DNA from 3 places in the Vibrio paucivorans genome. Region 2 is predicted to be linked to each of the others. Evidence: predicted binding sites of a transcription regulator. Region 2 holds the regulator's gene; each other region holds the start of a gene.

Region 1 (8,101 bases), 1.4 Mb from region 2:
AAGTGACTCGCAACCGTATCGCACGAGACATGGGACATGAGTTCACCGCAACTTACTTTGATGGTGAAGAAGGTGCCTCTCACTCAATTAAGTTCGACGACGATGCGGTAAAAGCCGGGTACATTCGCGTAGGCCCAAATAACCCAGCAACGGCTTACCTTTGTTTCACCACAGCAGAAACCCCCATTCAATCTATCCGATGCGATGTGAAATAACCTAGTCTAAGGTCTAGGCTCAAAGAGATACCCTTTGAACTTCAGGCGAACCCCACTATGGTTCTAGCCCTATTTTTATGCTCCTAAACGACGAAAGCCTGCTTAAAAAGCAGGCTTTCTTAAAGTGGTCGGTGAAGAGGGATTCGAACCCCCGACCCTCTGGTCCCAAACCAGATGCGCTACCAAGCTGCGCTATTCACCGAGATTGTTGTCACAAGCTTTGCCTGTCAACGGATGCGTATATTACGGATTCCTGCCCCGAACGCAAGCCATTTTAGCGAGTTTTTTACAAAACAGTACTGTTCGATTAAATGCTACTCAATCAAAACCAAAATGTGATTAAAAACACATCAACAGAAACAAGTTCACAACCCATAAGAAACAATTGATCCAGATCAGTACCAAGCATTTAACTGACTTATAAATTAAAACCTGTCTTCGATACTTTTGGAGGAAACATGGACTTTTGGCTTGATCTCCTATTTGGTAATGCAGTGGGGCTATCTTCGATGATAGTAATCTTTGGCGCTTTAGGTCTGATGCTGTTTTATGGCGGCTTCATCCTCTATAAAGTTAAGAACGACAAATCTCCTCACTAGATCGCTTAGCTACTATTAAACAATAGAGTAACGCTATGCACCGAAGTAGATTATCTGTCTACTTCGGTTTTTTATTTTTCTTCCTCAGATACGTAACACGGCCGCACGCACGAGGTGCTAGTGATATTCGTTGCTGATATAATAGTTAGCATTCCGAATTTCGTGATATGAGCTGTTCCCATGTCGAATAAAGACGAGCTTGACCTCTTCAAGCAAATGATGGGGGATGTCAAACCCATCAAACAAGATACTGCTGAACTGAAAAAGACTCACACAGTATCAGACTCTCAATTAGCAAAGCGGCAAGCCGCTACATGGCTATCGGAACAAGATCCTGAGTATTTGTCTGTCGACCACGCTGAGATGCTCAAACCAGAAGACATCATCGAATTCAAAAAAGATGGGGTTCAGGAAGGGGTATATCGCAAATTACGTTTGGGTAAATACCCGATTCAAGCCAAACTGGACCTACACAGACGCACTCTTAAAGAAGCTCGTGATGACGTTGTTGGCTTTCTTAAGCAGTGCATTCAACTTGATATTCGTACCGTATTGATCGTTCACGGTCGTGGTGAAAAGTCCAATCCACCAGCCCTAATGAAAAGTTATGTAGCCAGTTGGCTAAACCAAATCAAAGACGTGCAATGTGTGCATAGTGCACAGAGATTCCATGGTGGTACGGGCGCGGTTTACGTATTACTACGAAAGAGTGCAGACAAAAAGCTGGAAAATCGTGAGCGCCATCAAAAACGCATGGGCTAACGTTTCATACGATGCTAGAATCGCCCGCTTACTTATTACTCCACCAAACTAAGCCGTTGAGAAACGTAAAGAGGTCAAGATGACAACCGACAACGCTAAACGCCTAAACAAATTTATCAGTGAAACGGGATTTTGTTCTCGTCGTGAAGCCGACCGCCTCATAGAGCAGGGCCGTGTCACTATCAATGGTAAAATTCCAGAAATGGGGACTAAAGTCGTATCGGGTGACGACGTTCGTGTCGATGACAAGCCACTAAAGTCAAAAGAGCGCCCTATCTATATCGCATTGAACAAGCCAACCGGTATTACGTGTACGACTGAACGTGACGTTCCTGGCAACATTGTCGATTTTATTGGCCACCACAAACGCATTTTCCCAATAGGCCGCTTAGATAAACCTTCAGACGGGCTTATTTTCCTGACCAACGACGGTGATATTGTTAATAAGATCCTTCGTGCGGGTAACAACCACGAGAAAGAATATGTGGTTCGCGTTGATAAACCTATTACCCAAGAGTTTCTTACCCACATGGCATCCGGCGTCGATATTCTCGATACCACAACGCTGCCATGTAAAGTCACAAAGGAAACCAAGTTCTCATTTCGAATCGTTCTGACCCAAGGTTTAAATAGACAGATCCGTCGTATGTGTGAAGCGTTGGGCTATGAAGTATTTAAACTTCGCCGCGTACGTATCATGAACATTTCTCTAGACGGTATTCCAAATGGAAAGTGGCGTTACTTATCGGATGATGAGGTATCAGAGATCTTATCTATGTGTGAGGATTCTAGCTGCACTGAGGACGCGTCGAAAGTCGACGGCAAAGGTAAAAAAATCCGTAAAGCCACGGATGCCAAACTGTTTGATAGCCGAGAAGAAAATCAACCATCCAAAGCGCGACGCAATCAAAAGCAGAAAACCTTTCATGGCCGTAACGCTGACGAATTTAGACATGCGCCTAACTCGAAGAAAGGACGTGGCAAACCAGATAATAGCCGAACGAATAATAACAAAGGTAATAGCAGCGGCAAGGGAAAAACGTATTACAAACCAGACAACAACGAAAACTCTACACGCCAATCAAATAAACCACGTAAGTCTGGCACTTTGAGCCTGAAGAAATAGACAGACATAAAAAAGGAGAGCAAATGCTCTCCTTTTTTGATTGGCTCAGTTCAATTACTGAGTACCAAAAATCTTATCGCCCGCATCACCCAAACCAGGAACGATGTAGCCTTTGTCATTTAGCTTCTCATCAATAGCAGCAGTGTAAAGTTCTACATCTGGGTGCGCTTTCTCTAACGCTTCAACACCTTCAGGAGCCGCAACCAGTACAAGAACTTTAATCGCCTTACAGCCTTTCTCTTTAAGAAGGTCGATCGTTGCGATCATAGAACCACCCGTTGCAAGCATTGGGTCAACTACAAGCGCAATACGCTCGTCGATGTTCGATGCTAACTTATTGAAGTAAGGAACAGGCTCCAATGTTTCTTCATCACGGTAAATACCAACAACACTGATACGTGCGCTTGGCATGTGCTCAAGAACGCCATCCATCATGCCTAGACCCGCACGTAGAATTGGCACAACTGTCACTTTCTTACCTTTAATTTGGTCCACTTCCACTGGACCATTCCAACCTTCAATGGTTACTTTCTCTGTTTCAAAGTCTGCAGTCGCTTCATAAGTTAATAGGCTACCTACTTCGGTCGCTAACTCACGAAAACGCTTCGTGCTGATGTCACCTTCTCGCATTAGACCAATCTTGTGTTTAACTAGAGGGTGTTTTACTTCAACAACTTTCATTTCCATCTCCGGCAATATGGGGAACATTTAAACAAACCTTCGAATTATACACGATCTCAAAATAAATTTCAGGGTGATTAGAACAATAAAAAAACTCGCGCAAACGTTTGCTCTTTATGTTTAACCGCTGGTAGAATAGCGCCGTTTTCATATCCAACTTTAACCGAGGACTTCCCTGTGAGCGGTAACAACTCTTCTCTAAGCTATAAAGACGCTGGTGTAGATATTGATGCAGGCAACGCGCTTGTTGATCGAATTAAAGGTGCGGTAAAGCGCACTCGTCGCCCTGAAGTTATGGGTGGTATTGGCGGCTTCGGAGCCCTATGTGAACTACCAACTAAATACAAGCAACCTGTACTCGTGTCTGGCACTGATGGTGTAGGTACTAAGCTTCGTTTAGCTCTGGATATGAACAAGCACGACACAATCGGTATCGACCTTGTCGCTATGTGTGTGAATGACCTGATCGTACAAGGTGCAGAACCTCTTTTCTTCCTAGACTACTACGCAACAGGAAAACTAGACGTTGATACTGCAGCTGACGTAGTTTCTGGTATTGCTGAAGGTTGTATTCAAGCCGGTTGTTCATTGATTGGTGGCGAAACGGCGGAAATGCCAGGCATGTATGAAGGCGAAGACTACGATGTAGCAGGCTTCTGTGTCGGTGTAGTAGAAAAAGAAGACGTTATCGATGGCACAAAAGTCGCTGCTGGTGATGCACTTATCGCTGTAGGTTCAAGCGGTCCACACTCAAACGGTTACTCTCTTATTCGTAAAATTCTAGAAGTGTCTGGTGCCGATAAGAGTGAGGAACTAGCAGGCCGTACTATTGGTGAACACCTGCTCGAGCCAACTAAAATTTACATTAAGTCTGCGCTTAAGATGATTGAGCAGCACGACATCCACGCAATTTCGCACATCACAGGTGGCGGCTTCTGGGAAAACATCCCGCGTGTGCTTCCAGAAGGTACAAAAGCAGTCGTTGATGGCAATAGCTGGGAATGGCCAGTTATTTTCAAATGGCTACAAGAGAAGGGTAACGTAACGACTCACGAAATGTACCGCACATTCAACTGTGGTGTAGGCCTAGTGATCGCCCTTCCTAAAGATCAAGCAGACGCAGCTGTTGAGCTATTAAATGCAGAAGGTGAAAACGCTTGGGTTATCGGTGAGATCGCAAACGCTGCAGCTGGCGAAGAACAAGTAGAGATCAAATAAGTATGAAAAGTATCGTCGTTTTAGTTTCAGGGAACGGTTCTAACCTACAGGCAATCATTGATGCATGTGACAAGGACATTACTGGTGGTCGCGTGACCGCAGTATTTTCCAACAAAGCCAATGTCTATGCTTTAGAGCGTGCTGAGAAAGCCGGTGCAGCAGCACACTTCCTTGACCCTAAAGCCTTCGATACCCGTGATGCGTTTGACCACGAGTTGATGAAGCAGATCGATGAATATAAGCCAGACGTCATTGTACTTGCTGGTTACATGCGAATTCTAAGTGGTGAATTCGTTCGCCACTATATGGGCCGCATGATCAATATTCACCCTTCTCTGCTACCTAAGTACCCTGGCCTTAACACTTATCAGCGTGCTATCCACGCTGGAGACGAAGAGCATGGTACTAGCGTTCATTTCGTTACCGAGCAGCTTGATGGCGGTCCTGTTATTTTGCAGGCTAAAGTGCCTATTTTCGACGAAGACACGGTCGAGACTCTCACTGAACGCGTTCAAACTCAAGAACACAAAATCTACCCGATGGTGGTTAAGTGGTTGGTTGAAGAGCGTTTAGTGATGAAAGATGAAAAAGAGGCTTACCTTGATGGTGCTCTTCTGGGTATGCACGGTTACGCTGAAGAATAAATGCCTTTAGGCAAATAAAAAAAGAAAAGGTTGATGTACATGCATCAACCTTTTTTATTTCTCGGCCTTAGCCAAAGTAAGCCAAACGATTCAGTTACTCCAACGGTTCAGTTGGTGCCTGGCATTTAGGCTTCGCTTCAGCAAACGCCACATCGGTTAGCTTGGCAGCATTTCCGTCGATGAGCTCGCCAAAGTGGAATATCCCATACTCCCCTGGCTTCATCCGATGCCAAACTTCGTTGTCCGTCAATGGTTGTGTCGCAATAACCGATACCACATCATTTGGCGTAGTTTCTTCTTGGAAGTTAATCGTGACATCTTCATCAATCAGGCTCGCTTTCCCAAACGGAGCTCGACGTGTAATCCAATACAGATGGTTAGTGCAGTATGTCATCACATACTCACCATCCGACAATAACATATTGAATACACCTTTATCCTTCAACTTGTCGCAGCATTGTGCGACAAACTTAAACATCCCCACCATATCTTGAGGAGGTTCAGGGTATCGCTCTTCAAGCTGCTTCATGATCCAACAAAAAGCACGTTCGCTGTCTGTCTGCCCTACCGGTAAATAGCGCCCGACAGACAAGTCTTGATAATCACTTAGCTGACCGTTGTGTGCAAACGTCCAGTACTTACCCCATAAGTCACGAGTAAATGGGTGGGTGTTTTCTAAACTTACCCCACCTCGGTTCGCCTGTCTTATGTGACTTACGACAGCACAACTTTTTATCGGATAGTTTTGTACCAGCTCGGCAATCTTTGATTTACAGCTTGGGTTTGGGTCCTTAAAAGTACGAAACCCTTTCCCTTCATAGAAGGTAATCCCCCAGCCATCTCTATGCGGGCCAGTATTGCCACCTCGTTGCATCAAGCCTGTAAAGCTAAAGCATATATCTGTCGGTACATTGGCGCTCATGCCGAGCAATTCACACATGGTTTATTGGACTCCTTTACTCTAAACCAATTATACAAGCCTCTAAGACAACACGCCTTAGGCCATCTCTTTCTCAATCAGCTGAATCACAATGTGAATAATCTTAATATGAATCTCTTGAATACGGTCAGCATAACCAAAGTGTGGCACGCGAATTTCGATATCCGCTAGGCCTGCCATTTTACCGCCATCTTTACCAGTAAGAGCGATGGTTTTCATTCCTTTCGCTTGTGCCGCTTCGATAGCTTTTAGAATGTTGCCGGAATTGCCTGAAGTTGATAAACCAAATAGTACGTCGCCTTTTGAACCAACGGCTTCTACATAGCGAGAAAATACAAAGTCATAACCAAAATCGTTACTCACGCAAGACAAATGGCTTGGATCTGAAATCGCGATTCCTGGATAGCCAGGACGATTCTCACGGTAACGGCCTGTCAGCTCTTCGGCAAAATGCATAGCATCACAGTGCGAACCACCATTGCCACAAGACAACACCTTACCACCTTGTTTAAACGACTCAGCGATAAGCTTGGCTGCTGCTTCAATTTGAGCAATATTGTGCTCGTCACTTAAAAATTTATTTAGTACGTCGGCAGCTTCTGTTAATTCACTTTTGATTAAATCCTGATACATGGCGAGTTCTCTTATCGTTCTGAGTATTTGAGCATGGGGTGCTGGGTTTAGCACATTTGTCTCAAGTTTACTTAAACATTCCCGACTGTCGATAGTTAGCTTTCAAGATTTGTTGCTTTCTTGCCATTCCACGACAACAAAATCGTCTTCCGCTTCAAATATTAGAACTTTCACTCTACTTAGATCACTTTTTGCGCACTTTGAGGTTTTACATTTTATTAATATTTTGATTACACTTATAACTGGTTAGACCTCTTACAAGATATCTGCAATATCAATGGGTGATAGTTGCTAATAAGGAAAATTATATGGAAATCTTGCTCTCTATACTTGGCTTTGCTGCTGTACTCGGCACCTGCCTATATCATCGAACGTCTTTGGTAGCATCTGTCGCTGCTCTGACTGCTACGATGTTTGCGCTTTCAATCTTTGGCGCAGCTGGACATATAAGCTGGGCACTGTTCATTGCTGCTACTGCGTTACTGGCCATCCCTTCCGTGCGCCAGTCTGTCATAAGCCGCAAAGCTCTAGCGTTGTTCAAGCAGGTTTTACCTGCCATGTCGCAAACTGAAAAAGAAGCGCTAGATGCTGGTACAGTGTGGTGGGAAGCAGACTTATTCAAGGGCAAGCCCAATTGGCAAAAGCTACATACTATCGCTAAGCCTCAGCTAAGCGCAGAAGAGCAAGCTTTCTTGGACGGCCCAGTTAATGAAGTATGTGCAATGGTCAGCGACTATCAAGTTACCCATGAGCTTGCCGACCTGCCTCCTGAAGTGTGGCAGTACCTGAAAGATCACAAGTTCTTCGCCATGATTATCAAAAAGAAATACGGTGGATTAGAGTTCTCGGCTTACGCTCAATCACTCGTATTACAAAAGTTAACCGGTGTTTCTAGCGTATTATCCTCTACCGTCGGTGTACCAAACTCTTTGGGCCCTGGTGAGTTGCTGCAGCATTACGGTACTGAAGAGCAGAGAAATCACTACCTACCAAGACTTGCAGAAGGTAAAGAAATCCCATGTTTTGCCTTAACGAGCCCTGAAGCAGGGTCAGATGCAGGCTCTATCCCAGATTTTGGTGTGGTATGTAAAGGCAAGTGGAAAGGCAAAGAAGTGTTGGGTATGCGCCTAACGTGGAACAAGCGCTATATTACTCTTGCTCCTGTTGCCACCGTATTAGGTTTGGCGTTTAAACTGCGCGATCCTGAAGGGCTGCTGGGTGACACTGAAGATCTCGGAATCACTTGTGCCCTGATCCCTACGAATTTAAAAGGTGTGGAGATT
Region 2 (8,101 bases):
TTGAGCTGAAAAAGATTATTTCATCGATGCTTATGCCGTTACCAGCCATGTTAATCCTTGGCTTTTTAGGCTTAATGCTCATCATGTTTACCGCAAAACGAAAAACAGGATGTTTTGTTGTTCTCTTCTCCTTTATCGGCATTTTCCTGATTGCCTTTCAACCTGTATCAACACGTTTACTCATGCCAATGGAAAGGCAGTACTCCGCTTTTCTACCCATTGATGAATCCGTTGACTACGTAATGGTGCTTGGCAGTGGGCACGTAGTTGACGATCAAATTCCACCGACTTCTGAGCTAAGCCGTACCGCGCTAATGCGATTGAGCGAGGGGATTCGTATACTGCGCATGTACCCAGGCTCTAAACTCATCCTTTCCGGTTATGCGGGTGGCAGTGAGTTTAGCAATGCTCGTATGATGGCAAAAGTCGCCTTGGCACTCGGTGTGTCTAAGTCTGACATTATCTTGCTAGAAACCGCGCAAGACACCTGGGAAGAAGCCAGACAAGCCGCTGCTTTTGTTGGTCAAAAGCGTCTAATCCTAGTCACATCGGCCAGTCACATGAAACGCGCTTTGAACGAGTTTAATTCTGCTGGGATCAAGCCTCTTCCTGCGCCGACAAACTACCTTGCTCACAGTAACATTACTCAGCCATGGGAAAAGTACACCCCTAGAGCGGTCTACCTTGAGCAAACTGAACGTTACTGGCATGAGACTCTTGGTCTCATCTGGCAGAGCTTAAGAGATATGGCATCAGATTACGAAGAGCGTGCTCTGCAATCCGAAGAAACTTCTTTGTAGTAAGCCATAATAACGCACACTAATCTGATAGATATTAAAAAGCCGAAGTCATCACTTCGGCTTTTTCTTTATTGCTCAAACGACATAGCAGGCAGTCGTTAGTCACCAGCAAACATATAACCTTCACCGTGTACGGTCACAAATATTTGTGGATTCTTAGGGTCGAACTCCATCTTGGCGCGCATTCGACGAATAAGTACATCGATAGTACGGTCGTTTGGCGCATCGACTCGGTGACTGATCATATTCAGAATACGCTCTCTACTTAGCACCTGATTTGGGTGTGACGACAACGCTACCAGCAACTCATATTCTGCTTTAGTGAGCTTAACCGGCTCACCATTTCGGCTCAATGCGCGGCGCTGAGTGTCAAACGTCCACTCACCAAAGCGAACGACATTGCTGTTTTTGTCATTAGTTTCCACTACAGGCGAAACGTTGCGAGCCGCTGAAATTCGCCACAGCAGGTTTTTCACACGAACCAACAGTTCGCGCAGTTCAAAAGGTTTAGTAACGTAATCGTCGGCGCCCATTTCGAGCCCAACAATTTTGTCTATGCTATCCGTGCGCCCTGTCACCAGAATGATTCCAATATCTGACTGGCTACGTAACTCTCTTGTCAGCATCAATCCATCACCACCCGGCAAATTGATGTCCAACATCACTAAGTCGACAGAGTTTTCTTCCAACGCTTCTCGCATTTGCACGCCATCTTCGGCTTCACTAACGGTGTAACCTTCATTTTGAAAGTATCCCACTAGCTTGCTGCGAGTAACAGCATCATCTTCTACAACTAATACGTGATAGCTCATCTAGACCACTTAATCTTGATTTCAGGTTAACTTTAACAACACTATTCTATTCATAATCAGTAACAATTCTAGAAAATGCTACTTCAAAAGTAAGAAAGGTGATTTTTTATTGATTCAAAACAACCTTAGACTCGCTATTCATATCTCACTATATCTCTCTATTTTTATTCACACATGTAGTTACCGCTATTCATCTTTATTAGTTAAACTAAAGACATACCTCGAATTGGAGCTAAAACAATGCAAGAAACAAAAGCATTTAACGAAAAAAGAGCTGAAATATACTGGTGGCTATCTAGCTTATTTGCTAAAGAACTGACCGAAACGGATATTGAACAGTATCAAACCCCAGAAATTCGCTCTTTCCTCGCAGGGCTTGGTGAAAATGAAACTCTAAAACCGTCTATCGACAAGATGACTGACGCGCTCAACCGTCTAAATGACCGTGAAGACGCACAGTTAGAGCTCTCTGCAGATTTCTGCGACCTATTTTTGAAATCAGACAAAGAATCCGCTTTGCCTTATGCGTCTATGTACATCGGTAAATCGGGTCTATTGAATGACGAGCCCGCCAAAGAAATGGCGTCATTAATGGCTGAACATAGTATTGCTGTCAGCGCTTCACTTAACGAGCCAGCAGATCACATTGCGATCGAATTAGACTTCCTTGGTAACTTGATTATTCGCTCTAACGAACTTGAACAAGAACAGCACCTTGATGATGCACTGCTCGAACAAGAAAAGTTCATCCGAGAAAAGATCCTTTCTTGGGTTCCACAATTTTCGACCAAGTGTCAGTCACTCGATGAATTCGGCTTCTACGCTGCGGTAGCATCTCTATTAGTGTCTTTCCTAGAGCTAGATTGCCACTACCTCGCCGGCGAGTAATTTCACCACTCCCTAGCTAGCGACAAAATCGTCAATTGTAGTGATAGATCACTGCTATTGACGGTTTTTTCATTGCTTGCGCCACGTTTGAGGTCTAGAATCGTGACCGCAAACGATTAAAAATGAAATTGACTCAGTTTCCTGGGTAGAAATACGAACCGCTGGCTAAAAGCGGTTTTTGTGTTTTTACTACTTTGATGTAACCATTAACTAGGAGCTGACAATAATGATTGCTGCGGTGAGCCAAGGGGTAAGCCAGTATATGCAGCAGTTCTCAATAGGACAGAACCTTATGGCCACAATTAAAGATGTTGCTCGCTTAGCTGGCGTATCAACTACCACTGTTTCCCATGTAATCAACAAAACTCGCTTTGTTGCTGAAGCAACCCAAGAAAAAGTGATGGAAGCAGTTAAAGAGCTTAACTACGCTCCAAGTGCCGTTGCTCGTAGCTTGAAATGTAATACGACCCGTACCATCGGCATGTTAGTAACTCAATCAACTAACCTATTCTTCTCGGAAGTAATCGATGGTGTTGAAAGCTACTGTTACCGCCAAGGCTACACGCTCATTTTGTGTAACACCGGTGGCATTTACGAAAAGCAGCGTGACTATATCCGCATGCTAGCTGAAAAGCGCGTAGATGGTATTTTGGTCATGTGTTCTGACTTAACTGAAGAGCTACTAGAAATGTTGGATCGACATGCCGATATTCCAAAAGTAATCATGGACTGGGGCCCTGAAAGCTCTCAAGCCGATAAAATTATCGATAATTCGGAAGAAGGTGGCTACTTAGCCACTAAGTACCTTATCGATCGTGGTCACACAGACATTGCTTGCCTAAGTGGCCACTTTGAGAAAGCAGCCTGCCAAGAACGTATCCAAGGATTCAAACGTGCTTTAGGTGAAGCCAATCTATCGGTTAACGAAGATTGGATCTTAGAAGGTAACTTTGAGTGTGATACCGCTGTGCTTGCCGCAGATAAAATTGCAGCAATGGACCACAAACCAACTGCCGTATTCTGTTTCAATGACACCATGGCATTTGGCTTGATGAGCCGTCTACAACAAAAAGGGATTCGAGTACCAGAAGATATGTCTGTTATTGGTTACGACAATATCGAACTTGCTGAGTACTTCTCTCCTCCGCTAACAACGGTCCACCAACCGAAACGTCGCGTGGGTAAAAATGCCTTTGAGATCTTGCTAGAGCGTATTAAAGACAAAGAACACGAAAAGCGTGTCTTTGAAATGCATCCAGAGATTGTTGAGCGTAGTACCGTAAAAGACCTGACTAAATAGTTAGCAAGATTAATAACCTATGTGCTTTACGTGGTAGTTCAGAGATACGCAAGGCGCATAGCTTAGTCTTATTTATGGAACACATATCACATTTACAACATCCAAATGTGATACTTATTCAGATTTTTAATTACTCTTGAATTAGAAGTCACGCACAGGGCAAACCATTCGAAAGTTTGGGACGCAAAGCTTCCGGCCTACGGCATTTACTTGCTATGGTAGCGGGGTTGCCGATGGCAAACTATGCATACACAACTTTACTCCTTACTGACACAGTTTCTGCATTTTTTTGCTAACCTCTCGGACCTGATTTGGTGGCGTATTCACATACACCGAGAATATACAGCATGGACAAACCAGTACTAAAAGACTCAATGCGGCTGTTTGAACAACTAGGCCGTGTAAAATCCCGTTCAATGTTTGGCGGTTTCGGCATCTTTGTTGACGAGACAATGTTCGCTCTTGTTGTAAATGATAAGTTGCACATCCGAGCAGACGATTCAGCCGCAAAAAAATACAAAGGACAAGGCTACGAGCCTTATGTATATAAGAAACGTGGATTCCCTGTCGTTACAAAATACTTCGCATTGCCAGACGATTGGCAGGCAAACCCAAAAGCTACGCTCGATGAGGCCATTGCAGCTCTTAAAGCAGCAAAGGTTGAAAAAGAGTCTCAAGCTCAGTCGAAACCGAATCGACTAAAAGATCTTCCAAACCTAAGACTAGCGACCGAAAGGATGCTCAAGAAGGCAGGAATCGAGTCTGTTGAGCAATTGGAAGAAGCTGGCGCGGTAGAAGCATTTAAAGCCATTAAGCAGTCCCATACTTCGGATGTTGGTTTAGAGCTTCTATGGGCACTTGAAGGGGCAATTAAGGGGACTCATTGGTCAGTCATTCCACAATCGCGTCGTGAAGAGTTGGCTAATCGACTCAGCTAACCCAAGAAAAGTTCATAGAACCGGCACTCTGTGCCGGTTTTTTTGTATCTGCTGAAATTTTCTTTCCACTTAACCTGTCTTAATTCAAACAGTTTCTTGATACTAGGCGAGAATTCGCCACCAATCTCTCTGCAAGTACTTTATCTACTTTTATACTAAGAAGACATAGCAGGTAGAGCGGCCAACGTATCTTTAGGTCGGAGAATAAAAAATGAACAAAAAGCTAGTATTTGGCGTGGTATTCGTCGCACTGATTATTATTTTGGCCATGAATTTTGGTCAATACTTCACGCTTGAAAACGCTAAAGCACAGCAAGAAGCTTTAGGTAGCTTTATTGAGCAAAACTTCCTCATTGCAGCGATCAGCTACTTTCTGGCTTACGTCGCCATCACCGCTTTTTCAATTCCAGGAGCTGCTGTCGTCACACTGCTAGGCGCTGCATTATTCGGTTTTTGGACCAGTCTACTGCTGGTTTCATTTGCCAGTTCTATTGGTGCTACCCTCGCGTTTTTAAGCTCACGTTACCTATTGCGTGACTGGGTACAAAATAAGTTTGGCGAGAAGCTGCAAGTCATCAACAATGGTGTAGAGAAAGACGGCGCATTTTATCTATTTTCGTTAAGGCTTATTCCCGTATTCCCTTTCTTTTTGATTAACCTTTTAATGGGCTTAAGCCCAATTCGTACTAGCCGCTTCTACTTGGTTAGTCAGCTAGGTATGCTACCCGGCACAGCAGTTTATCTAAATGCTGGTACTCAACTAGCCCAAATTGACAGCCTATCAGGTATTGTTTCGCCAACAGTGTTGATCTCTTTTGCCCTACTCGGTGTTTTCCCTATTATCGCAAAATGGATCATGGCCAGAATCAAAGTGTCCCCTAAAGCACACAATGGAAACGCTTAATGAATATCTTCACTGCCTCCAATCCCGTTCAAGCTCATATCTTGTGTGAACTTTTACGAGCAGAAAACATTCCCTGTGAAGTTCGGGGAGAGGGGTTATTTGGTTTGCAGGGCGAATTGCCATTTGGAGAAGATTCTGCCCCATATGTATGGCTTCTTGAAGCAGAGCAGCTTAGCAAAGCCAAATCAATCGTAGAGGGCTTTCATAACAAAGAAGCATCCAGTTATGCCACCTGGGTGTGTAATAGCTGCCAAGAAGACAATGAGGGGCAGTTTGGAGCATGTTGGAAATGTGGCTCGCCTCAAGCGGAAAAGGTCGGCAACAAGTAAAGTAATTAGATTAGGGTCTGTTGACCTTTCGAGCTGTTTTTTGCAGCACTTTGTGGGAAGTTCATACAAGGCAAAGGCTTTAGAAATGAACCACAAAGGCTGCCCGAAGGGTTCGGCTAAAATCGTTTTATGCTTTGTTGAAGACTATTTGCTTAGAATGACTAGGCTACACAGTCTTCGCCTCGCCTAAAACGATTTTATCTCGAACAAAACTTAATCACGAAAGATCAACAGACCCTCGTAAATAAAAAAACACACTGCCTATGCAGTGTGTTTTTTTATGAATTCGATGGAAACTCGATTAAATGCTTCCGGCTGTTCGACGTTACAAACGTGGCCACAATTCGGTAACTCACACAACTCGCTACCTTGGTGCGCAGCGACCATCTCTTTGACGGGTTGTATAAACATGTAGTCCCTTTCTCCCATCAGATAAAGTGTAGGAATAGGTAACTCTCTATCTTTGAAATACCGCATCAACGGGTTAACTTCTGAAGTTAGGATAAACCAGCGCTTAAACTCTTTTTGACACAGCTTTTTGGCTTCACGGATAAACAAGTGTCGGGATTCACGCTGGCTTTTCTGTGGCATTACAATGTAAGCAAACAAGCTGTACAACCACATGTAAGGGATAATGTGCTTACTCAAGTTACCTAGCTTAACCAGCACTTGAGAACGAGTATTAAAACGTGTCACAGCGCCTCCAAGAACCATGGTTCTAACCCGCTCAGAAGCGATTTCAGCAAGGTTACGTACAATAATGGTGCCGAGTGACATTCCTACAAAATGCGCTGAACGAATTTTAAGGTGATCGAGCACTCTTAATATATCCTGAGTGACAGCTTTGAAGGTATATTGATTTGAGATCAATTCACGTAGTAATCGATTCGACTTCCCATGGCCACGAAGGTCTACGAGAAGAATATTAAAGTGCTCTTTGTACGCTTTGATCTGTTTAAACCAAATCGATGAACTACCACCCGCACCATGCACGAACACAACCCACTCATCGCTAGTTGGGTGCTGGTAAGTTTTGTGAAATAGCAAGGTATCAGACATAACTCTCAGTGTGGTTATTTATAATTTGGTAATAGGGTTAGAAGACTACCATAACTTGATGCCGATTCTATTCCCCAAAAGTCAAAGATTGACGAATTCGTACACTTTTGAGCATTAAATGTAACAAGAGATTGCAGCACATAGAATTCGGTGTGCATGTATTTGCATTGAATCACACAATAAAAAAGGTGCACTCTGTGCACCTTTTAAATACTTTTTATCGTTATGCTATGAATCCAAACTTTGGCAATACAGCTCTAAGTACTGGTTGGCTGCATCCGTCCAACTGAATTTCTTATCCATTGCTTGAAGCTGGATACGCCTTACTTCCGAAGGTTGCTGTGCGTACAGTAGTAGCGAACGTAGCATGACTCTTAACAAGGCATCTCCACTAGGTTCATTAAAAACAAATCCTGTGGCAGATTCCTTATTTGAGTCATAATGCTCCACGCTGTCTTTTAGACCACCAACACCTCGAACAATCGGCAATGTGCCGTAAGCCATACTATACATTTGGTTAAGGCCGCATGGCTCGAACTCAGAAGGCATTAGAAAGAAATCGGAGCCCGCTTCTACCCAGTGCGCTAGCTTATTGTCATACGCTTCAACAAACACAAATTTGTCAGAGTGAATCGCTGCCACCTCTTTCAACTGACTTGCAAGTACCGGGTCACCTGTACCAACAACCACCAACTGAACGTCATTTTTCAAGAACTCTTCTAGTATCGGCAGTAAGTAATGAACGCCCTTTTGGTTGGTTAAACGGCAAACCATGCCATACATAGCGACATCTTCAAGCGGGAGCCCTACTTCGCTCTGGAGTGCTTGTTTACAAGCCTTTTTCCCACGCAACATACTTTGATGAGTCGCTCGATAGTTTTTAGGCAGGTAACTATCTGTTTCAGGACACCAAGCCGAATAGTCACACCCGTTAAGAATGCCGACTAAGTCCCCTTGACGCGAGCTGAACTCACGCTCCATTCCATGACTTCCCAAGTGAGTCGTTAGCTCTTTAGCATAGGTGGGACTCACGGCGTTGATTTTGTCAGCGCACATAACCCCAGCTTTAAG
Region 3 (8,101 bases), 950 kb from region 2:
TGCTTTCCTTCGTTGAGGCAGGCATTACGCACTCGCTCGACAATATCATCCCGTTTAGTGTCGGGAATAGCGACCGTTTGGATAGGGGTTCTACCGGGTGGAAGTTCATCTATGATGGAGGTTTCTAAATCAGCATAAGCCGTCATCGCGAGTGTGCGTGGAATTGGGGTCGCGGTCATGATCAGCTGATGTGGGAAGCTGCCTTGTTTCACGCCTTTTTCTCTTAGCTCTAAGCGTTGATGTACACCAAACCGGTGCTGCTCATCAATGATGACTAAGGCCAAGTTTTGGAACTCGACGTGTTCTTGAAAGAGAGCGTGAGTGCCCACTACCATTTGCGCTTCACCGCTGGCGATGCGCGCCAGCTCGGTCTCTTTTGCTTTGCCTTTTAGTTTACCGGCTAACCACCCGACTTGAATGCCCATCGATTCGAACCAAGAGGCAAAGTTGATCGCGTGTTGTTCCGCTAGTAGCTCAGTGGGTGCCATAAGCGCGACTTGGTGGCCATGCTCAATGGCACGTACCGCCGCGAGTGCTGCAACTAGGGTTTTCCCAGAGCCTACGTCTCCCTGAACAAGGCGCATCATTGGGTGGGTTTTTTCCAAGTCCGCTTCAATTTCTTTCACCACGCGTGCCTGAGCGTTGGTCGGCTCAAACGGCAGCTGCTTGAGGAGTTGTTGCTTAAGTGAATCGACTGGCTTAAGGGGAGTGGCTGCATCTTGCTGACCTTTACTCCGTACCGACAGCATCGATAAGTTTTGCGCCAATAATTCTTCCATGATCAAGCGAACTTGCGCTGGGTGCTTCCCTTCATCAAACTCGTCGAGGTTGATGGTAGGCTGCGGGCGGTGAATGGTATGCAGTGCCTGCGCCAACGTAATTTGGTGATCGTATAGTCCGTTTGGAAGTAGCTCTTGCACTGCTGCTTTATCGAGCAAAGTTAGCGCTTGATCGGTGAGGTTACGTAAAGTGATCTGTCTAAGGCCGTCTGTGGTTGGGTAGACGGGGGTAAGGTTTTGTTCGATATCTGGGGTTTGGCGTGGAGCAAAAAACTTGTAATCAGGGTGAATGATTTCAAGTCCCATCCCACCTCGCTTAATCTCACCGTAAGCGTGTACTAACTTACCTTCAGCGAAGTTATTCTTAATCGCGGCAGTAAAATTAAAGAAACGCAGTGTCACGGTGCCGTTACCATCACTGATTTTAACCGCTAACATCTTTCGCTTGCCGAAGATGGTATCCACACTCATTACCTTGCCTTGCACTGCAGCCCACAGGCCAGCATGAAGTTTTGCAATAGGGTAGATTCGTGTGCGATCTTCATAGCGAAGGGGGAGGTGAAAGAGCAGATCTTGCACATTGTTTAGGCCGACTTTAGCCAGCTTTTCTGCCACTTTTGCACCAACACCAGACAGTGAAGTGAGCGGAATAGCGGAAAGCAGTTGAGACATAGCGAGGCTCTAAGTAAGTGGCTGAAATTAAGGTTAGTTAACCACCTGACTGTGTTTTTGTACAGGATAAATTACAACGCTTTGGTGAAGATAGAAGCCCTCCAAAGCGTTGTTCGTCGAAGCTAAGCTTTTTGCATCTCTTTCCACCATGCTTCTTCAGCAACAATTTGACCTTGGTCGTCTAATGGCGGATAAGGCAGTTTTTTGCGTTTGGCGACTTTAGCCAGCACAGGATGGCCGCGTTCAAACAAAATGCGATGAATGGTTTCGTCTGGTAGCGTGCTTTCTTCTCGCTGATACATTCCAGCCATTTCACGTTGACGTTGGGCTTCGTATAGGAGTACGGCGCTTGCAACAGAAACGTTTAATGATTGAACCATACCAATCATCGGGATGATGATGTCTTGGTCTGCCATCTCCAGAGCTTGCTTTGAAGCGCCAGTTTTTTCATTGCCAAGAATGATAGCGGTTGGCTTAGTGTAATCAATCTCGCGAAAATCGACGGCAGTGTCCGATAAGTTGGTGACCAGTACCTGCATGCCTTGAGATTTCAGCTCCCCAATGGCATCACCGATGGTGTCGTGTGTGTCAACTTCAACCCAGTTACGCGCACCCGCCGAGGTGTGGCTTAGCGTGCGCATTTCATTTGGCCAAACTGCATGGACTTTATGGATGCCTGTTGCATCTGCAGTACGGATAACCGCTGAAACGTTGTTAGGCTTGTGTACTTCTTCTAAGCACAGCGTTAAGTCTGTTTGACGAGATTTCAGCACTTGCTGAATACGTTGGTATCTTTCTAAATTCATAATGATATAAAAATGCGCTCCGAAAGAGCGCATTTATTTAATGTTTAACTAATCTAGTTCTTTCTGCGCCTAACTCTTAACGCATGCGGCATCACACGAATTTTCTTCATGATGCTAGCTAAGTGCACACGGTCTTTCGTCGTCAGTAGCACAGTCACGGTATACAGGCGACCATCACGCTCTTCGGTCGACAGGCCATGAATGTTAGAGCCCGTCTTAGAGATAACATTGGTTAGCTCAGCCAGTGCGCCTTGGTGGTTCTGCATGTCGACTTTCAGTTCGGTGATGAACTCTTGGTCGTAGTCGTTAGACCATTCTACAGCCATGTACTTGTCTGGTTCTTTTTGATAACCACGAACGTTTGGACAAGTTTCACGGTGTACTACTAAACCACGGCCTGGTGATACGTGAGCAATAATGTGATCATCCGGAATAGGGTGACAACAGTTAGCAAAGGTTAACAAGATGCCTTCCGCACCGCGGATTGGCAGTTTCTTCTTCGGCTTACCGTCGCTGCTTTCTACTTCGGTCAGTTCATCGGCATCACCTAGTAGGCGGCGCGCGATGACGATACTCATGAGCTCGCCTAAACCAATTTCAGCCAGTAGGTCTTCTACGCTATCGACTTTCAGGTCTGTGAGTACATGTTGCACATTGTCTTCACTGATGTCTGAAAGAGACAGCTCACCCAATGCATGGTTAAGCAGGCGGCGACCTAAGGTAATGGATTCTTCACGGCGCATGGTTTTCAGAACCTGACGGATCTTGGTGCGAGCACGTGAAGTCACCACATAGTTTAGCCACGCGGCATTCGGGCGAGCCCCCGGCGCACTAATGATCTCGATTGTCTGACCATTTTTCAGTGACTTGCTCAGTGGGTAAGGATTTCTGTCTACACGAGCACCAACACACATGTTGCCAACATCGGTATGAACGGCATAAGCGAAATCTACTGCTGTTGCACCAACTGGTAGCTCGACAATGCGACCCTTCGGTGTGAAGACGTAAATCTCATCGGGGAAGAGATCGGATTTAACGTTTTCAATGAATTCGAAGGAGTTACCAGCACTTTGCTGCAGCTCGAGTAGGCTTTGCATCCAGCGCTGAGCTTTAACCTGCGCTGTGGTGCCGGTGCGATCGCCATTGCCTTTGTATGACCAGTGCGCCGCGACACCTTTGTCTGCCATTTGGTCCATGTCTTCGGTACGGATTTGTACTTCAACAGGTACGCCATGTGGGCCAACCATTGAGGTGTGCAAAGATTGGTAGCCGTTCGCTTTTGGTACCGCAATGTAATCTTTCATGCGCCCCGGACGCGGCTTATACAAGCTATGAACTTGTCCAAGTACTCGATAACAGGTATCGGCGTCTTCAACGACGACACGGAAAGCGTAGATGTCCATGATGGTGTGGAAACGCTGCTCTTTGGTTTTCATCTTGTTATAGATGGAGAACAGGTTCTTTTCACGGCCTAAGACACGAGCTTTCAATCCAACATCTTCCAAGCGACCTTCAAGTTCGCTGTGGATACGTTGAATCATTTCTTTGCGGTTACCACGCGCAGCACGCACTACTTCTTTGAGTACGCGATAACGATTTGGGTAAAGTGCTTCAAAACCTAGCTCTTCAAGCTCGGTTTTAATGTTATGGATACCTAGGCGATGTGCCAAAGGAGAGTAGATTTCGAGCGTTTCACGAGCAATACGACGCTTTTTATCAGGGCGAAGTGCACCTAGCGTACGCATGTTGTGTGTGCGGTCGGCAAGCTTGATCAGAATGACGCGGATGTCTTGCACCATGGCAAGGACCATCTTACGGAAGTTCTCTGCTTGAGCCTCTTTGCGATCTCGAAATTTAAGCTTATCCAGCTTAGATACGCCATCCACTAATTCAGCAACAGTATTGCCAAACTTTTCTTCTAGGTCTTCTTTGGTGACGTCACAGTCTTCGATAACGTCGTGAAGGAGCGCTGCTTGAAGTGTTTCAATATCTAGGCGCATTTCGGCCAAGATACGAGCTACAGCAACAGGGTGGATGATATACGGTTCACCGCTTGAGCGGGTTTGCCCTTCATGGGCGTCTCTCGCTACCACATAAGATTGACGCAGAGCCTCAATTTGAGGCTCTGTTAGGTATTCTTGGGCAACGTCTTTGAGGCTATCGAATAGATACAAATTTTAGGCCCGGCTGGTTAGTCGTTCGAAAAACAACGTACTTATTACAGTGTGCTTCGAAAACAGCTGACGTCGAAAACGAGTTGTTATCGAGTGTGAGCGATGCTGCTTACTGCTACTAGCTCAGCTGCTTCTTGCTCTTGCTGTTCTTGACGTTCACGTGCGTCTAGAACTTCTTTAGTGATAAGGCCTTCTTCGATTTCGCGTAGAGCGATAACGGTTGGCTTATCGTTCTCTTCTGGCACTAGTGAATCTTTACCGCCAGTTTGCATTTGACGTGCGCGGCGTGCCGCAATTAGAACTAGGTCGAAACGGTTGCCAACTTTTTCAACAGCGTCTTGAACAGTTACGCGTGCCATAAGGACTCCAAATAATTAACTAAAATTTTGAATGACGAGAAAGTATACAACCTAAGTGCTTTATATTCTAGCTCTTAAGCTGCCACTTAACATTGCGGAATGGATTATTCCGCCAGTAGCGCTTTAAGCATGCCGTTATATTTAGCAGCTTGCTTATCCTGCTTCAATCTTTCTGCGCGAATGATTGCTTTAAAATCCATTAAAGCGGCATCGAAGTCATCGTTGACGATAACGTAATCGTACTCGCTGTAATGAGAAATCTCTGATTTTGCTTCTGCCATGCGTTTTGCAATAACAGCATCGCTATCTTGACCACGAGCGTTTAGGCGACGTTCCAACTCGCCATTTGATGGCGGTAGAATGAATACGCTGCGTGCCAAAGGCATCTGTTCACGGATCTGACGAGCACCTTGCCAGTCGATATCCAGAAATACATCGATCCCTTTGTCTAGGTTATCTTCAATCCAAACACGAGACGTACCGTAGTAGTTGCCGAAGACTTCAGCGTATTCAAGGAATTCGCCTTTTTCGATCAACTCTTCGAAGTGCTCTTTTTGCACAAAGTGGTAATGAACACCGTCTTGCTCGCCTGGGCGCATACCACGAGTAGTATGAGACACAGAGACTTTCATTGCGTAGGTCGGGTTAGTTTCTAGCATTGCTGAGATCAAGCTAGATTTTCCTGCGCCGCTCGGTGCAGATACGATGTATAGAGTACCTTTGCCCATCTGTTCTGTTCCACGTTTGGTTGGAGTGTAAGCCGAACTGTTGTACGACCTGACTTAAAGATAGCACTGACCATGAATATTCGACCAATTGGCGAAATTTAGGTCAGAAAAATGGAGGCGAAGAGTAGCATAACTCGACTATTTAGGACAACAAGATCGCATAGAGATCATGGTTTATTTATTGAGCGGGAAAGCCAGCGAAATTGATCTAAAACGAAAACGTTTGCTTTTTTGCGTTTTTCAGCAGTAAAGACGTTGAGTTTTTAGTCAATATCCTTACAATCCGCGCAAACGTTTAAATGCTGTATATGTCTAATGAAATGGATTAGATGTCTCTACTATCGAGCCTATCTCGATGACTACGGTTTTTTAGTGTGACGTCTCCTCTTATTAGGTACTCACAGCATGCATAACGTTTACTATTTATTTAAATTGTAAAGGTTTCATTGTGAGTCTCGATTCAACCCTTAAAGCCCAGAGAAGCTCTGGTGTACTGGACTCAGTGTTCAAAATCACTGAGCGTAAAACCACCCTTGGTACAGAACTCTATGCGGGTTTTATTACCTTTCTAGCGATGAGCTACATCTTGGCGGTTAACCCAGCTATTTTAGGCGACATCCCAGGTATGGACAGAGGCGCTGTCTTTACTGCAACAGCATTAGCGGCAGCAATCGCGACTCTGATTATGGGGATCTGGGGCAATTACCCAGTGATGTTAGCACCGGGCATGAGCATGAATGGATTCTTCAAAGGCATGCTACTAAGTGGTTCGGTTGCACTGGTATGGCATGAAGCACTGTTCGGTATTTTCTTATCGGGTGTGTTGTACCTGATTTTATCGATGACTAATATCCGTAAAGCGATGATTGAGTCGATTCCAGAAGATCTAAAATTAGCCATTACTGTCTCACTGGGTCTGTTTATCGCGTTTCTGGGTTTAAAAAATGCGGGGATCATTGTTTCTAACCCAATCATCCTAGTGAGCATGGGGAACATTTCTGATCCTCAAGTCATCATTGCTTACATCAGCATTTTTGTCGCACTGGGCTGTATGGTCCGCGACATTAAGCTAGCCACCTTTATTTCATTTGTGACAGCGATTGCGCTGACGATATTGGCTGATACCTTTATGGGCACCAGTAATGCGCCGCTGCCAGAACAGTTTGTCTCTGCGCCACCGAGTATGGCGGGTAGCTTCGGTGCAGTGTTTAACTTCTCGGGCTTAACGGCTGACAAGTTGTTTGATCTACTGTTTATCGTCATCATCTTTTTGATTGTCGATTTCTTTGATGGCTTAAGTACCATCGTTGGTGTTGGCCGTGACGCAGGCATCATTGATAAAGACGGTAAAGTACCGAACGCACGTTCTGCACTGGTAGCAGATGCCGGCGGTACCGTAATTGGTTCTGTGCTGGGTACAACTTCTATTACTGCGTTTTCTGAGTCGGGTATTGCCTCTTCGCAGGGGGCTAAAACTGGATTGGCTGCGGTGATGGTGTCGGGCTTATTCTTGCTGTCGCTATTCCTGTACCCACTATTCTCGATTTTCTCAGCTGCGATGGTGGCTCCAGCAATGGTAGTGGTCGGCATTTATATGATTGGCCGTTTGGGCCAAATCAGCTGGGAGCAAAAAGAGTCTCGCATTGCAGCGTTCTTTACCATTATGTTTACCGTGTTGAGCTTCTCGCCAGCTAACGGCATGGCAATGGGCTTCATTAGTTATGCGTTCACTATGGTTGTCGCGGGCAAAGGCAAGCAAGTTCACCCGGTTATTTACATATTGTCTGCAGTATTCCTAGCGTATCTGATCCTGCTTTAATGCTATAAGGGCTGTGTGATATCGATTATTGAGATTATTCACATAGCCCCTTTTATGCAACCTCGTGTAAACTCTTTCCTTAGTTGATTTCTTATTTGCGGAAAGAGGTTATGCCTTCCCATCTTCCTAAGTCTTTTAGTAAACCCTTTCTTAAAAGCTTCTACGTATTAGAAGCGGTGCTTCTGGTTGCCATTACGCTGGCCACGCTGTTTGCGATGGTGGAAGAATTTATTCATGTCTTCACGGAAAAGCGTGTTCTTCTCACCGATATTCTGCTGATGTTTATCTATCTCGAAGTTCTCGCGATGGTGAAGCAGTTTGTGATGAACGGTAAAATCCCAGTTCGATATCCAATCTACATTGCGATGATGGCGATTGCTCGTTACATCACACTGGGAATGAAAGAGTTAGATGCTGTGCTGGTCGTATGGTTATCCGTGGCAGCATTCATTCTTGCTGCGGCGACATTGCTGATCCGAGTTGGCCATCACTATTGGCCGTATATCGACAACCAAACTGCAGAAAAAGACGAGTAATCAAGGCATAGAGGGTAGGCGAGTAAATAAGTGTAAAGTCGCCTGCTCGATGATTGTCATTCCCCATTTCTGCCGCTATCTTTAGGCTTTCTATTTGACGTGATGAGGCTGTGTGATGCTAAGACGCTACACACCGACAATCTATTTGTTGCTCAGTGCACTGATAGCTACTTTGCTATTTAGTGTTGCTGTGCAAGCGAAAGTGCCTTCTCATCAGGTTTCGTCCTC

The links. Region 2 encodes PurR, which represses purine synthesis genes. Its sites were predicted from a motif close to TNANGNAAACGTTTNCNTNA; they were not measured.
Region 1: purM (phosphoribosylformylglycinamidine cyclo-ligase) is a predicted target of PurR. The motif match lies at 3,479-3,498, and genes of this name have one in related genera.
Region 3: ACXABW_RS00650 (NCS2 family permease) is a predicted target of PurR. The motif match lies at 5,730-5,749, and genes of this name have one in related genera.

Annotation. Positions count from the first base shown of each region.
Region 1 covers NZ_CM133230.1:2,465,743-2,473,843, forward strand. The annotation lists gene ACXABW_RS11270 (hypothetical protein) at 1-215, shown strand, start outside; tRNA gene ACXABW_RS11275 (tRNA-Pro) at 341-417, opposite strand; gene ACXABW_RS11280 (DUF3149 domain-containing protein) at 674-814, shown strand; gene smrA (DNA endonuclease SmrA) at 995-1,576, shown strand; gene rluF (23S rRNA pseudouridine(2604) synthase RluF) at 1,656-2,702, shown strand; gene upp (uracil phosphoribosyltransferase) at 2,757-3,383, opposite strand; gene purM (phosphoribosylformylglycinamidine cyclo-ligase) at 3,561-4,601, shown strand; gene purN (phosphoribosylglycinamide formyltransferase) at 4,604-5,245, shown strand; gene ACXABW_RS11310 (class II glutamine amidotransferase) at 5,340-6,185, opposite strand; gene lpcA (D-sedoheptulose 7-phosphate isomerase) at 6,243-6,818, opposite strand; gene fadE (acyl-CoA dehydrogenase FadE) at 7,127-8,101, shown strand, end outside.
Region 2 covers NZ_CM133230.1:1,085,794-1,093,894, reverse strand. The annotation lists gene elyC (envelope biogenesis factor ElyC) at 1-800, shown strand, start outside; gene torR (two-component system response regulator TorR) at 899-1,612, opposite strand; gene torD (molecular chaperone TorD) at 1,853-2,500, shown strand; gene purR (HTH-type transcriptional repressor PurR) at 2,793-3,800, shown strand; cyclic di-GMP riboswitch class I at 3,949-4,035, shown strand; gene ACXABW_RS05195 (TfoX/Sxy family DNA transformation protein) at 4,148-4,738, shown strand; gene ACXABW_RS05190 (TVP38/TMEM64 family protein) at 4,950-5,642, shown strand; gene ACXABW_RS05185 (putative signal transducing protein) at 5,642-5,971, shown strand; gene ACXABW_RS05180 (alpha/beta fold hydrolase) at 6,233-7,030, opposite strand; gene glgA (glycogen synthase GlgA) at 7,259-8,101, opposite strand, start outside.
Region 3 covers NZ_CM133230.1:135,485-143,585, forward strand. The annotation lists gene recG (ATP-dependent DNA helicase RecG) at 1-1,451, opposite strand, end outside; gene trmH (tRNA (guanosine(18)-2'-O)-methyltransferase TrmH) at 1,574-2,257, opposite strand; gene spoT (bifunctional GTP diphosphokinase/guanosine-3',5'-bis pyrophosphate 3'-pyrophosphohydrolase) at 2,311-4,431, opposite strand; gene rpoZ (DNA-directed RNA polymerase subunit omega) at 4,518-4,790, opposite strand; gene gmk (guanylate kinase) at 4,895-5,518, opposite strand; purine riboswitch at 5,801-5,900, shown strand; gene ACXABW_RS00650 (NCS2 family permease) at 5,967-7,337, shown strand; gene ACXABW_RS00655 (phosphate-starvation-inducible protein PsiE) at 7,448-7,873, shown strand; gene ACXABW_RS00660 (hypothetical protein) at 7,989-8,101, shown strand, end outside.